Regions from separate parts of the Streptomyces sp. NPDC059679 genome, predicted to be linked through region 2. Evidence: riboswitches for the same ligand, from Rfam matches in the RefSeq annotation. Region 2 holds a riboswitch; the other holds the start of a gene.
What was found. A riboswitch is a leader RNA that binds a small molecule or an ion and turns the genes downstream of it on or off. The one in region 2 is predicted to bind S-adenosylmethionine.
Positions count from the first base shown of each region.

Region 1: another riboswitch for S-adenosylmethionine. It lies ahead of ACFV2X_RS39195 (aminotransferase class V-fold PLP-dependent enzyme); the one in region 2 lies ahead of thrC (threonine synthase).

Region 1 is NZ_JBHWES010000052.1:66,876-74,232, reverse strand. It holds gene ACFV2X_RS39205 (cytochrome bc complex cytochrome b subunit) at 1-873, shown strand, start outside; gene trpD (anthranilate phosphoribosyltransferase) at 1,114-2,187, shown strand; SAM riboswitch class IV at 2,277-2,394, shown strand; gene ACFV2X_RS39195 (aminotransferase class V-fold PLP-dependent enzyme) at 2,596-4,011, shown strand; gene ACFV2X_RS39190 (Lrp/AsnC ligand binding domain-containing protein) at 4,028-4,309, opposite strand; gene ACFV2X_RS39185 (rhomboid family intramembrane serine protease) at 4,306-5,019, opposite strand; gene ACFV2X_RS39180 (hypothetical protein) at 5,192-5,437, shown strand; gene ACFV2X_RS39175 (NYN domain-containing protein) at 5,455-6,816, shown strand; gene ACFV2X_RS39170 (NlpC/P60 family protein) at 7,121-7,357, shown strand, end outside.
Region 2 is NZ_JBHWES010000016.1:103,343-110,699, forward strand. It holds gene ACFV2X_RS19440 (trehalose-6-phosphate synthase) at 1-1,337, opposite strand, end outside; gene ACFV2X_RS19445 (glucosyl-3-phosphoglycerate synthase) at 1,412-2,359, opposite strand; SAM riboswitch class I at 2,528-2,672, shown strand; gene thrC (threonine synthase) at 2,690-4,012, shown strand; gene ACFV2X_RS19455 (MoaD/ThiS family protein) at 4,114-4,392, shown strand; gene ACFV2X_RS19460 (cold-shock protein) at 4,839-5,045, shown strand; gene groL (chaperonin GroEL) at 5,385-7,010, shown strand; gene murQ (N-acetylmuramic acid 6-phosphate etherase) at 7,115-7,357, opposite strand, start outside.

The DNA of each region.
Region 1 (7,357 bases), on a different contig from region 2:
GTGGTCGGCATGCCCCTGCTGCCGGTCTACATGGCCAAGGCGGGCGGCTTCTTCTTCCTGGTCTTCGGCGTGATCGCGATCCTCTCCGCGGTCGCCACGATCAACCCGATCTGGGCCATCGGACCGTACCGGCCGGACCAGGTGTCCACCGGCGCCCAGCCCGACTGGTACATGGGCTTCGCCGAGGGTCTGGTCCGAGTGATGCCCGGCTGGGAGATCAACGCCTGGGGCCACACACTCGTCCTGGGCGTGTTCATCCCGATCGTGCTCTTCCCGCTGGTCCTCTTCGCGATCGGGGTCTACCCCTTCATCGAGTCCTGGATCACCGGCGACAAGCGCGAGCACCACATCCTGGACCGCCCGCGCAACGTCCCGACCCGGACCGCCTTCGGTGTCGCCTGGCTGACCGCCTACCTGGTGATGCTGGTCGGTGGTGGAAACGACCTGTGGGCCACCCACTTCCACCTGTCGATCAACTCGATCACCTGGTTCGTCCGGATCGGCTTCTTCGCCGGACCGGTGCTGGCCTTCATCGTCACCAAGCGGATCTGCCTGGGTCTGCAACGGCGCGACAAGGACAAGGTGCTGCACGGCCGCGAGACCGGCATCATCAAGCGGCTGCCACACGGCGAGTTCATCGAGGTGCACGAGCCGCTGTCGCAGGAGGACCTGCACAAGCTCACCCAGCATGAGCAGCCCAAGCCGTACGAGGTCGGCCCCGCGGTGGACGAGAACGGTGTCCGCCGGAAGATAAAGGGTTCGCAGAAGCTCCGGGCCAAGCTGTCCAAGGGCTACTACGGCGAGGACAACGTGATCCCCAAGCCGACCACCGAGGAGTACAAGGAGATCACCAGCGGCCACGGCCACCACTGATCTCTGAGCGAACACCTCAGCTGTACGCCACACACCAGGGCCCCGGCCCGGACCACACGGTCCGGCCCGGGGCCCTGGGCCGTGCAGGGCCCCGGGCTTCCTGACGGGCCCGCGGGCTGTCCGGGACCCGGGCACGGGACCGCGTGCCCCGCCCGCGCCGATAGGCTTGCCAGGGGCCAGCCGCTGCACAGCTGAACTGCGCGGACCCATCCCTGCCCAGCCGAGATCCAGGAGCGGACCATGGACGTTGTGACCCCAGCCGGAGGCGACAACCGCGCGACGGCCCGCACCTGGCCGGACGTACTCGACTCGCTGCTGCTCGGCCACGACCTCACCGCCGACGACACCGCCTGGGTCATGGACCGGATCATGCGCGGCGAGGCCAGCGACGCACAGATCGCCGGTTTCGCGGTCGCGCTGCGCGCCAAGGGCGCGACCGTGGCGGAGGTGTCCGGTCTGGTCCGCACGATGTACGAGCACGCGAACGTGATCGAGGTCCCCGGGGAGACGGTCGACATCGTCGGCACCGGAGGCGACCGGGCCAAGACCGTCAACATCTCCACCATGTCGGCCCTCGTGGTGGCGGGCGCCGGAGCGAAGGTCGTCAAGCACGGCAACCGCGCCGCGTCCTCCGCCAGCGGCTCCTCCGACGTCCTCGCCAAGCTCGGCGTCAACCTGGACCTGAGCCCGCGGCGGGTGGCCGAGGTGGCGGAAGAAGCCGGCATCACCTTCTGCTTCGCAGTGAAGTTCCACCCCTCGCTGCGCCATGTCGGCACCGCGCGCAGCGAACTCGGCATCGCCACCATCTTCAACTTCCTCGGCCCGCTCACCAACCCGGCCCGAGTACGCGCCCAGGCCACCGGGGTCGCGGACGCCCGGATGGCGCCCATCATGGCCGGTGTGCTCGCCGAGCGCGGCACCTCCGCGCTGGTCGTCCGCGGCGACGACGGCCTCGACGAGCTGACCGTCACCTCGACCTCCCAGGTATGGGTGGTCGAGGGCGGCACCGTACGCCAGGAGACCTTCGACCCGCGCGACGTCGGCATCGGCCTCGTCCCGGTGGACGCCCTGCGCGGCGCCGACCCCTCGTACAACGCGGACGTCGCCCGGCGCCTCCTGGCCGGGGAACGCGGCCCGGTCCGCGACGCGGTACTGCTCAACTCGGCGGCCGCCCTGGTCGCCCTGGAGGGCGGCCCGGGCGGCAAGCCCCTCGCGGAGCGCATCGCGGCGGGCATGGAGAAGGCAGCCGAATCCATCGACTCGGGCGCGGCCCGGGCCTCGCTGGAACGCTGGGTACTGGCCACGAACGCGTAGCCCCGATTCTCGAGAGGCCCCACGGGACCCCTGTCCGTATCGCGGACAGGGGTCCCGGTTGGTGACGGGGCGTGGCATACTCCTGCGCAGGTCACGAGTGACAGCGACTACGGCCCCGGCCCGCTGTCCGGCAACCCTCCGTCCGTGGCGGGGTGCCCCGGGTGATGACCAGGTCGCAGGCAACGAGGTCTGCGGCAAGCGCGGACCCCTCGCGGAACCCAGGGGTCCTGGTTGTCGAGGGAGTTCTTCCGTGATGCAGCGAATGCGCTAGGGCCGATGGCCCCTTTTCCCCTCATTTCGCACGGTCCTGTTCCGTGCGGTGAGTTTCTTCTCCACGTGCCCGGCGGTGGGCTGCCGCCTGCCCGCGCGTGACGCATTCACCTCTTCGTCCTCCCGGGAGACTTCGCCATGTCCGCGACCGCTGCTGCCTCCGACACCGCTTCCACCTCCGCCGCCACCACTTCCCCGCTGCCCGTCCTCGGCCGCGATGTCCTCGTCCCGCTCGTGACCGGCGGCGAGGTCAGCTACGCCGCGCTGGACTACGCCGCCAGCGCCCCCGCCCTGCAGCGGGTGTGGGACGACATCGCGGCCTACGCCCCGTACTACGGCAGCGTGCACCGCGGGGCCGGGTATCTCTCACAGCTGTCCACCGATCTGTTCGAGAACAGCCGCAGGGATGTCGCCGCCTTCCTGGGCTGCCGCCCCGACGACCAGGTGATCTTCACCCGGGCCACCACCGACTCGCTCAACCTCCTCGCCGCCGCCCTCCCTGAGGGCACCCGGGTGTTCGTGTTCGAGACGGAGCACCACGCCTCGCTGCTGCCGTGGCAGCAGCGAGAGGACGTCGAGGTCGGCTATCTGAGCGCGCCGCGCTCCCCGAGGCAGGCCGTTGACACGCTGGAGCGGGCGCTGGCCGGCTGGCGGGCGAAGGAGCAGGCGGCGGACGGGGCCACGGGGGGTGCCGCGCTGGTGTGTGTGACCGGTGCTTCGAATGTGACCGGTGAGCTGTGGCCGGTGCGGGAGCTGGCGGAGGTGGCCCATGCGTACGGCGCCCGGATCGTGCTGGACGCCGCGCAGCTGGCCCCGCATCACCCCGTGGACATCGCGGCCTTGGACGTCGACTGGGTCGCGTTCTCCGGGCACAAGCTGTACGCGCCCTTCGGGGCCGGGGTGCTGGCGGGGCGGGCGGACTGGCTGCGGAAGGCCCGGCCGTATCTGGCGGGCGGGGGCGCCAGCCGCAAGGTGGCCCGTAAGGATCACGGTGGGGTGGACGTGGAGTGGCACACCACCGAGGCCCGGCACGAGGCGGGTTCGCCGAACGTCATCGGGGCGTACGCGATCGCCTCGGCCTGCAAGGCGCTGACCGATGCCGGGTTCGAGTCCCTGGTGGCGCGGGAGCGGGAGCTGATCGGCAAGGTCCGCGCGGGGCTGGCTGAGGTGCCCGAGGTGCGGGTGTTGTCGCTGTTCGGGGATGACGCGCCCCGGGTGGGCGTCATCTCGTTCGTCGTGGAGGGCTGGAACAGCTCGCATTTCGCGGCCGCGCTCTCCGCGGAGTACGGCATCGGCGTACGCGACGGCCTGTTCTGCGCGCATCCCCTGGTGCGCACGCTGCTGGGCGGCGAGCCCGGGGAGGCGGGCGAGTGCGGGGCCCCGGAGGCCGCGCCGGGGGAGCGGTCGCTGAACGCGATCCGGGTCAGCTTTGGCGCGGGCACCCCGGACGAGCACGTCGAGCGGTTCGTCGGCGCGGTGAAGGAGCTGGTCCGGGACGGTGCGAAGTGGAGCTACCGCACCGAGGACGGGCGCTGCGTCCCGGACCGCGGATGACGTCCCGCGAGAGGGCTCAGCCGTCGAGGCCGATCGCGAAGGCGGCCTCGAGGTCGTGCTGGGAGTAGGTGCGGAAGGCGATATGGGTCTCGGTGGAGGCCACGCCCGGCACCTTGCTGATCCGGCCCGGGATGACGTCCGCGAGGTCGTCGTGCCGGGCCACCCGCACCATCGCGATCAGATCGTGTGCTCCGGTGACCGAGTAGACCTCGCTCACACCGTCGAGCGCGGCGATCTGCTCGGCGATCTCGGGGATCTGGTCCACGCTGGTCTTGATGAGCACGATCGAAGTGATCACGGCTGGCTTTCTCCCTCGCTGGACCTGACTGCCCTGCTCACTCTAGTCGTCCGCCCGAAGCGGGCCCACGCGTAGAGGAACCCGAGGCTGAACCCCACGAGGTGGGCGAGGTAGGCGACGCCGGGGCGGTCGTCGGCCCCGCGGGCTGCCAGCCACTGCAGCGCGAACCAGAAGATCAGCACCACCCAGGCGGGGAAGCGCAGCGGCAGGAAGAACAGAAACGGGAAGAGACTGGTCACCCGGGCCCGGGGAAACAGCCACAGAAAGGCGCCCAGGACCCCGGAGATGGACCCGGAGGCGCCGACCAGGGTCTGGGTGGAGCCGGCATGCGCCGCGGCGTAACCGAGCAGCGCCAGATAGCCGGTGGCGAGGTAGAAGAGCGCGAACTGGATCCGCCCCATGCGCTCCTCGGCCATCGCCCCGAAGACGTAGAGAAACAGCATGTTGCCGAGCAGGTGCAGCCAGTTGCCGTGGACGAACAGTGCGGACAGCGGGGTCAGCGGCTCGGCGGGCGCGCCGCTCCACAGCGCGCTGGGCACCACCCCCCACCGTTCGAAGTAGCCCGTCTGGGCCCGTAGCAGCTCGCCTCCCGTGCCGTAGCCGGGGTTGAGGCCGGAGGCCGGTCCGTAGGCGAAGATCAGGCAACAGGACGCGATGAGGGCGTAAGTCATCAGGGGGCGGCGGCCGGGCCCCTCCGACGTCTCGATCATGGGCAGATCATCGCGTACCGGGCTCAACCTGCCCAGAGTGCCTCGCCGCCGCGGGGGTGGGTCCGGGGAGCGCACCGGCCCCGGCGCGGGGCGGGGCTCAGGCCGTAGGGTTACAGCACGCCGAGTGCCACAGTGGAATCAAGGCGACCCAGACGATGAGGACGATGACGCCATGGCCGTGCCCTTGCCGACAGCCGAGACTCGCTGGCGCTGCACCCTGTGCGGCAACCTGACGCGGTTCGATGTGACGCGTTCGACGAAGGCTGTCGAGTACGTCCATCTCGACCTGGGCGGGGAGCCGAGGATCGAGGAGCGCGAGGTGGTCAGTGAGACCATTGAGTCGGTGCGCTGCCGCTGGTGCAACGCGGTCGACCAGATCGAGCTGGTCGACCGTCCGGGCGCGAGCACGAGCGCCTGAGAACGGAGCGATGACAGGTGGTGGAGCGGACGGGCGACCCCGCGTCGGCCGGTGACGCCGAGGGCGTCGCCGAGGCGCTCGACCGCCCCCTGCCGGAGGGGGTCAGGCGCCGGGTCGTGGCCTTGGTGGCGGATGCCTTCGGAGGGCTGACGGTCACCGAGCTGCCCGCCCAGTTGCGGCAGTACGCCCGCTTCACCCCGACCCGCCGGGCGAAGTTCGCGGGCAATGCGATGGCCGCCGCCGTGGAGTCCGATCCGGTCTTCCGGCAGCGGATCGCGGCGCGGCTGCGGGAGACGCAGCAGGAGCTCGCCGAGGCCATCGAGGGCGGTTCGCCGCCGGCCGCCGCCGATCCGGAGGACGTCGCGGCGCTGGCCTATGTGCTGCGGCCGGCCGGCTGGGTCAAGCTGGTCGAGGCCGCGGGCGAGGAGGCGCAGCGGGCCTCCGCCGAGCGGGCCGGCGAGGAGGCGGAGCGCGAACTGCGGCGGCTGCGCGAGGAGCTGGCCGAGGCGAGGGCGGCGGCGCGTACGGAGGCCGAGCGGTCCCGCGGCGAGCTGGAGGCGGCCCGTAAGGAGTCGGACGCGCTGCACCGGAAGCTGCGCAGCGCGCTCAGCGACGTCAAGCGCGGCGAGGCGGCGCTGCGCAAGGCCGCCTCCGAGCTGGAGTCCGTACGGTCGGCGGCCGCGGTGCGGCAGGCCACGGCGGAGGGCGAGGCGCGGCGGCTGCGGGCCCGGCTCGCGGAGACGGAGTCGGCGCTGGAGGCCAGCCGCCGGGCGGCCCGCGAGGGGCGCAGCGTCGAGGACATGCGGGTGCGGCTGCTGCTGGACACGGTGCTGGAAGCGGCGCAGGGGCTGCGGCGCGAACTGGCGCTGCCGCCCGCGTCGCTGCGCCCGGCGGACGCGGTGGACGCGGTGCAGCCGGGCAAGATGACGCCGCGGGACATAGCGACCAGGGCGCTGTCGGAGATGGACCCCGCGCTGCTGGACCAGCTCCTGGCGCTGCCCCAGGCCCATTTGGTGGTGGACGGCTACAACGTCACCAAGACCGGCTATCCGACGATGCCGCTGGACAAGCAGCGGCTGCGGCTGTTGGGCGGTCTCGCGGTGCTGGCGGCCCAGTCCGGCGCCGAGATGACCTGTGTCTTCGACGGGGCGGAGCTGGCGGCGCCGGTGCTGCTGGCGCCGCCGCGCGGGGTGAGGGTGCTGTTCAGCAAGCCGGGGGTGACCGCGGACGAGCTGATCAGGCAGCTGGTGCGGGCCGAGCCGCCGGGCCGGCCGGTGGTCGTGGTCTCGACGGACCGCGAGGTGGCCGACGGGGTGGCCAAGGCCGGGGCACGGCCGGTCTCGTCCGCGCTGTTGCTCAAGCGACTCGCGCGTACTTAAGTGATTCCGTACGACGCGTCGGGCGGCGCTCGTATGGCCGTTGTCGCCTGCGGAGCGTCAACCGACCGTTACGGTATGTGTGATGTTTGTAAAAGATGCGCTCGAAGACCGACTTTTTTGTCGGTGGGATTTGAACGGATCACGACGAGGTCACTAAGGTCGGCTCGAACCTCCGCGCGGTTGATCATCCATCGGGGATGTCAGCGGGGGTACCGCCGAGTCCGCGTGCGCTGCATTCCGCGGAGCCGGGGTCTTGACCCCCACTCACCCGGTAGGCGGCTCGAGGAAGAAGGAGCTCGCCCCCGTGGCGTCCCACCGTCGACCCAAGCAGCCGAGCCGCACTCGGGTAACCGTCCTCACCGCGACCGCCGCCGCGGCCGTCGCCCTCACCTCCCAGGCCGCACAGGCCGCGCCCAAGGCGGACAAGAAGGACGTCAAGGAGCAGGTCGACAAGCTCTACGAGGAGGCGGAGGGGGCGACCGAGAAGTACAACGGCGCCAAGGAGAAGAAGGAAAAGCTGGAGAAGCAGGTCGGCGAGCTC
Region 2 (7,357 bases):
TGCAGCGCCCGCGCCGTCGCCTCGATGTCGTACGGGTTGACTACCAGCGCGGCCTCGCCCAGCTCCGCGTACGCCCCGGCCTCCCGCGACAGCACCAGCGCGCAGCCGCGCTCGGAGACCACCGGCACCTCCTTGGCGACCAGGTTCATCCCGTCCCGGATCGGGTTGACCAGGGCCACGTCGGCCAGCCGGTAGGCGGCCAGGGACCGCGCGAAGTCGTCCTTCACATGGAGGGCGACCGGCTGCCAGCCCTCCGTGCCGTACTCGGCGTTGATCCCGGCGGCGACCAGCCGCACCTGCTCGGTGTAGTCGCGGTAGACGGCCAGGTCCTGGCGGGAGGGGTAGGCGAAGGCGATGTGCACCACGCGCTCCCGCCACTCGGGGCGGGTCTCCAGCAGCCGCCGGTAGGCCAGCAGCCCGCGGACGATGTTCTTGGACAGCTCGGTGCGGTCCACCCGGACGACGGTTCTGCGCCCGGGGCCGATCTGCGCGCGCAGCGCCGTCAGCCGCTCGTCGACGTCCGCGGCCCGCGACCGCTGGAGCAGGAAGTCCGCGTCCGCGCCGAGGCCGTGCACGCCCAGCCGGGTCTCGCGCCCGTCGAGGCGCACGGACAGCCGCGCGCCGTCCCGCACCACCTCCGCGCCGAGCACGGCCGCGGCGCAGTCGGCGAAGGCCAGGGCCCAGCGCTCGGTGAGGAACGCGGCGCGGTCACCGCCGAGGATGCCGCGCAGCACGCCCGCCGCCACATCGTCCGGCAGCAGCCGGTAGTAGTCCGGGGGCGCCCAGGGGGTGTGCGAGAAGTGGCCGATCCGCAGGTCGGGCCGCCGCTCGCGGAGCAGCCCTGGCACCAGCGCCAGGTGGTAGTCCTGGATCAGCACGGCCGCGCCGTCGGCGGCCTCCTGGGCGAGGGCGTCCGCGAAGGCCGCGTTGTACGCCTCGTAGGCGTCCCACTGGGCGCGGAACTCCGCGCCGAAGACGGGTTCGAGCGGCGTCTGGTAGAGCAGGTGGTGGACGAACCACAGCACCGAGTTCGCGATGCCGTTGTACGCGGCGTCGAAGACCTCCGGCGCGATGTCGAGCATCCGCACCAGCTGCCCGCCGGTGTCGCCCGCGTCCAGATGCCCGGTCCCGGCCCGCCCGGCCGCCTCGCGGTCGCCGTCGCCCAGCGCCGCGCAGACCCATACGGCCCCGGCGTCCGGCCCTATGGCACTGAGACCGGAGACCAGCCCGCCGCCGCCGCGCTTGGCGTCGAGCGAACCGTCCTCCCGCAGGGTGTAGGAGACCGGGCCGCGGTTGGACGCGACGAGGACCTGTGCAGCACTGTGCTCAGAGGCCATGTCGCGTACCTAGCCACCTCATGCGTCGCGCAAACGTGCGTGCGGTTTCTTGCCCCGGTCGGGGCAGGCGGGTGTCACGCCGCCCGCCGCTCCACATACTCCGGGATCTCGATCATCGGCGGCCGCTCCTCCGTGTCCACATCGCTGGTCCGCGCCACAAAACCGGCCTCGCCCCGGTCGAACTGGGTCAGCCGCGGCCGCACCAGATGCCCGCGGGCCAGCCGCAGCTGGGCCGTGCGGTAGATCGTGGCCGCCATCCGGCCGAGCGCCTGCGGGTCCTGGTGGCGGTGTTTGCGCACGCCGAGGTCCACCTGGGCGAGCGCGTCGAGCCCGACCGTGTGCAGCGAGTCGATGAGAATGGCCAGCTCCACCCCGTATCCGACGGGGAACGGCAGCCGTTCCAGCAGCGAGCGGCGCGCCGCGTACTCACCGCCGAGCGGCTGTACGAACCCGGCCAGTTGCGGCCAGTGCAGATTCAGCAGCGGCCGGGCGACCAGCTCGGTGACCCGTCCGCCCTGGCCTGCGGCGCCACCGAGCGGCCGGTCGTACATCCCCTTGACCAGCTGTACGTCCGGGTCGGTCAGCAGCGGGCCGACGATCCCGGAGACGAAGCGGGCGTCGAATTCGCGCAGGTCGGCGTCTATGAAGCAGATGATGTCGCCGCTGGTCGCCAGCAGCGAGCGCCACAGCACCTCGCCCTTGCCGGGCAGCGTCGGCAGCTCGGGCAGCAGGGAGTCCCGGTGCACGACCCTCGCCCCGGCCGCCGCGGCGACCTCGGCGGTGCGGTCGGTGGACCCGGAGTCCACCACCACCAGCTCGTCGACCAGCGGCGCGGCCTCGCCCATCAGGTCGCGGCGGATGGCCGCGGCGATCTCGCCGACCGTCGCCTCCTCGTTGAGGGCGGGCAGGACGACGCTCACGGTCCGGCCCGTGGCGCGCTTGGCGGCGAGCAGGCGCGTCAGCGGACGGTCGTCGGCGGACCAGGACCGCTCCTTCAGCCAGCGCTCGACATCTTCCAGCACGGCCATGCCTCCCTGTTGTGGATCGCGCGCGTCAGCTGTGATCCATCTCGCGCTTCGGACGACTATCTCAACCATCAGGGCCTTCGGTTACAGTCTTGAACAGCGCACGTGACCGCTGTATGTCGGGGGTCCCGTGCGATAAACACGCCGGCTCGGCCGGCGTCATACCGCTCATCCAGAGGGGCAGAGGGAACGGCCCGTTGAAGCCCCGGCAACCCTCCAGCCAGTCCTGATTCGTCATGCGAAGCGGGGCCCGGCTAGGGAAGGTGCCAATTCCGGCTCGCGGCGAGATGCGCCGTGAGGAAGATGAGGAGAAAGGGCCTCGCCTCCATGGCTGTGCAAGCTGTCGAAAGCTCTACCGGATCCGCTGATTCCGCTGGTTCTGCCGGTTCCGCTGGTTCCTCCGTCTCGCTCGGGCCCGCCGTCGCCCTGTCCTGTCGCGAGTGCGGGGAGCGTTTCCCCCTCGGCCCCATTTTCGCCTGTGCGGAGTGTTTCGGACCGCTCGAAGTCGCGTACGACCTGCCGACCGGCGACCCCGAGGGGCTGCGCAAGCGGATTGAGGCCGGGCCGAACAACATCTGGCGCTACGCCCCGCTGCTGCCCGTCCCGGCGGACGTGGCCGACAAGCCCAACATCAACCCCGGCTTCACCAAGCTGGTGAAGGCCGACAACCTGGCCCGCGAGCTGGGGGTGACCGGCGAACTGCACATCAAGGACGACTCCGGGAACCCGACGCACTCCTTCAAGGACCGCGTGGTCGCCCAGGCCGTCGAGGCCGCCCGCGCCTTCGGCTTCACCACCCTCTCCTGCTCCTCCACCGGAAACCTCGCGGGCGCGGTCGGCGCCGCGGCCGCCCGGGCGGGCCTGCGCTCCTGCACCTTCATCCCGCACGACCTGGAGCAGGGCAAGGTCGTCATGGCCGCCATCTACGGCGGCGACCTGGTCGCCATCGAGGGCACGTACGACGACGTCAACCGCTTCTGCAGCGAGCTGATCGGCGACCCGGCGGGCGAGGGCTGGGGCTTCGTCAACGTGAACCTCCGCCCGTACTACGCGGAGGGGTCCAAGACCCTCGCGTACGAGATCTGCGAACAGCTCGGCTGGCGGCTGCCGGACCAACTGGTCATCCCGATCGCGTCCGGCTCGCAGCTCACAAAGATCGACAAGGGGCTGAAGGAGCTCATCGCGCTCGGCCTCGTCGAGGACAAGCCGTACAAGATCTTCGGAGCCCAGGCCGAGGGCTGCTCCCCGGTCTCCACCGCCTTCAAGGCCGGCCATGACGTGGTGCGGCCGCAGAAGCCGAACACCATCGCCAAGTCGCTGGCCATCGGCAACCCGGCGGACGGGCCGTATGTGCTGGACATCGCGCGCCGCACGGGCGGGGCGGTGGAGGACGTGAACGACGAGCAGGTCGTCGACGCGATCAAGCTGCTGGCCCGTACGGAGGGGATCTTCGCGGAGACCGCGGGCGGGGTGACCCTGGGCGTGGCGAAGAAGCTGCTCGAGAACGGGGTGCTTGACCCCACCCTCACCACCGTCGTGCTCAACACCGGAGACGGCCTCAAAACGCTTGACGCGGTCGCCCCGACGACTGGGCCCACGGCGGTGATCCGCCCGAGTCTCGACGCGTTCCGCGAGGCTGGTCTGGGCTGAATCGGCTCGGCGCATAGCTCGGCTCTTACCAGCTGGCTTGAATTCGCCCCTCGAATTCGCCCTCGCTTCCCGCAGCACTTCCCACAGAAGGTGAAACCCGCATGAGCGTCAATGTCCGGATCCCCACCATCCTCCGCACCTACACCGGCGGGCAGGCCGAGGTCAGCGCCGAGGGGACGACCCTTGCCGAGGTTCTGACGGACCTGGACCGCAACCACCAGGGCATCGCGGCCCGCGTTCTGGACGACACCGGCAAGCTGCGCCGTTTCGTGAATGTCTACGTCAATGACGACGATGTGCGCTTCGCGGAGGGCCTGGAGACGGCGACCCCGGACGGCGCCGGAGTCTCGATCATTCCGGCGGTCGCGGGCGGCTGCTGAGCCGGTCCTGACCCCGCCCTGACCGCGGCTTAAACGGAATACATGACCCCGGGTTAAACGGAATCGCCCCGTCCTGATAGAAACGGACGGGGCGATTCCGTGTCTTGAATCGCGATACAGTTGAAGGGATCCCCCTAGTGTCGGCGCCGCGTCGGCCGCATATGAGAACTCGTCAACTTGTGCGTGAAGTGTGCGCGTGAATTGCCGGGTTAATCCCTTATGTCCGACCCGGCTTGCCCCGGATTCACGGGAATTTGCCACTTATTACCGTTCGACCGTCGCCAGAATTCTCGTCCGATTGACCTGTTGCACAGGGCAGTTGGACAGATACATTCAGCGGCGGTCGACGCGTTCCGGCGCACACCCCCCTCGACTCGGGGGGTGAGGTCTGACCCGGGTCCGCGGAGTGCGGTCCTGCGCAAGGGCCAGCAATAGGGGAGTTAGGAATGGCTCAGGGCACCGTCAAGTGGTTCAACGCGGAGAAGGGGTACGGCTTCATCGCGGTCGACGGTGGTGCGGACGTGTTCGTCCACTACAGCGCGATCCAGATGGACGGCTACCGCACCCTCGAGGAAGGCCAGCGGGTCGAGTTCGAGATCTCGCAGGGTCAGAAGGGGCCGCAGGCGGACATGGTCCGCGTGGCTGTTGGCTGAAGCGCGCCGACGCGAGGCAGCTGACTGGACTGTTCAGAGGGCCCGTACCCGCAGGGGTAGCGGGCCCTTTGACGTGTCCGCAGACGATCACCATGACCGGCTCATCCCACCACTGTGACCAGCAAGTTCTTCCTGGTAGCCCTTTGGGCGCTTGCACTCTAAGGGGTCGAGTGCTAATCATTGGCGTTAGCACTCTGAGCATGAGAGTGACAGAAGGATCGGGTCGGTGAGGTCCGTCGGACCGTGCGGGGCAAGGAACCGCACGGCAGACAGACCGTCCGTCGCGGGCGCCAGGCGCGGTCCGGAGCAATCCACCCCGTCTTGGGAGGACCACTTCACATGGCCAAGATCATCGCGTTCGACGAGGAGGCGCGGCGCGGCCTCGAGCGCGGGATGAACCAGCTCGCCGACGCCGTCAAGGTCACCCTCGGCCCCAAGGGTCGCAACGTCGTCCTCGAGAAGAAGTGGGGCGCCCCCACGATCACCAACGATGGTGTGTCCATCGCCAAGGAGATCGAGCTCGAGGACGCGTACGAGAAGATCGGCGCCGAGCTGGTCAAGGAGGTCGCGAAGAAGACGGACGACGTCGCCGGTGACGGCACGACGACCGCGACCGTCCTCGCCCAGGCGCTGGTCAAGGAGGGCCTGCGGAACGTTGCCGCGGGCGCCAACCCGATGGCCCTCAAGCGCGGCATCGAGAAGGCCGTCGAGGCCGTCTCCGCCCAGCTGCTCGAGCAGGCCAAGGACGTGGAGACCAAGGAGCAGATCGCCTCCACCGCCTCCATCTCCGCCGCCGACACCCAGATCGGCGAGCTCATCGCCGAGGCGATGGACAAGGTCGGCAAGGAAGGCGTCATCACCGTCGAGGAGTCGCAGACCTTCGGGCTCGAGCTCGAGCTCACCGAGGGCATGCGCTTCGACAAGGGTTACATCTCCCCGTACTTCGCCACCGACATGGAGCGTATGGAGGCGTCGCTCGACGACCCGTACATCCTGATCGTCAACTCGAAGATCAGCAGTGTGAAGGACCTCCTCCCGCTGCTGGAGAAGGTCATGCAGTCGGGCAAGCCGCTGCTGATCATCGCCGAGGACATCGAGGGCGAGGCCCTGGCGACCCTGGTCGTCAACAAGATCCGTGGCACCTTCAAGTCCGTCGCCGTCAAGGCCCCGGGCTTCGGTGACCGCCGCAAGGCCATGCTCGGCGACATCGCCATCCTCACCGGTGGCACCGTCATCTCCGAGGAGGTCGGCCTCAAGCTGGAGAACGCGGGCGTCGACCTGCTCGGCCGCGCCCGCAAGGTGACCGTCACCAAGGACGAGACCACCATCGTGGACGGCGCCGGCGACACCGATCAGGTGCAGGGCCGCGTCAACCAGATCCGCGCCGAGATCGAGTCCTCGGACTCGGACTACGACCGCGAGAAGCTCCAGGAGCGCCTGGCGAAGCTGGCCGGCGGCGTGGCCGTCATCAAGGCCGGTGCCGCCACCGAGGTCGAGCTCAAGGAGCGCAAGCACCGCATCGAGGACGCGGTGCGCAACGCCAAGGCCGCCGTCGAGGAGGGCATCGTCGCCGGTGGTGGCGTGGCCCTGCTGCAGACCGTCTCGGTCTTCGACAAGCTGGAGCTGGACGGCGACGAGGCCACCGGCGCCCAGGCCGTGCGCCTGGCGCTCGAGGCCCCGCTGAAGCAGATCGCGGTCAACGCCGGCCTCGAGGGCGGCGTCGTGGTGGAGAAGGTGCGCAACCTGACCCCGGGCCACGGCCTGAACGCCGCGACCGGCGAGTACGTCGACCTGATCGCCGAGGGCATCATCGACCCGGCCAAGGTCACGCGCTCCGCGCTGCAGAACGCCGCGTCGATCGCCGCGCTGTTCCTGACCACCGAGGCCGTCATCGCCGACAAGCCGGAGAAGGCCGCCGCGGCGGGCGCTCCGGGCGGCATGCCGGGCGGTGACATGGACTTCTGATCGGCGACTTCACGTCGATTGGCTGTCCGCCCGGAACATCGGGTACGTCGGGGCGGCACCCTCTTCCAGGGTGCCGCCCCGACGGCGTTTGCTGTATGCAGCTTTTACGCCTGCGCGGCCTCCAGGGCCGCGCGCAGATGGCCGTCCGACTCGCTCAGCAGCCGGGTGGCGGTGGGGGCGTCGACCCCGCCGAGGATGGCCAGGATGGCGTGCTTGGTCTCCCCGTCGCTGGCGGCCAGCGCGGCCTCGATCTGCGGATCGGGGGCGCCGGTGGCCAGGGAGACGATACGGCGCGAACGCGCGCGCAGCTTCTCGTTCGAGGCGCGCACATCGACCATCAGGTTTCC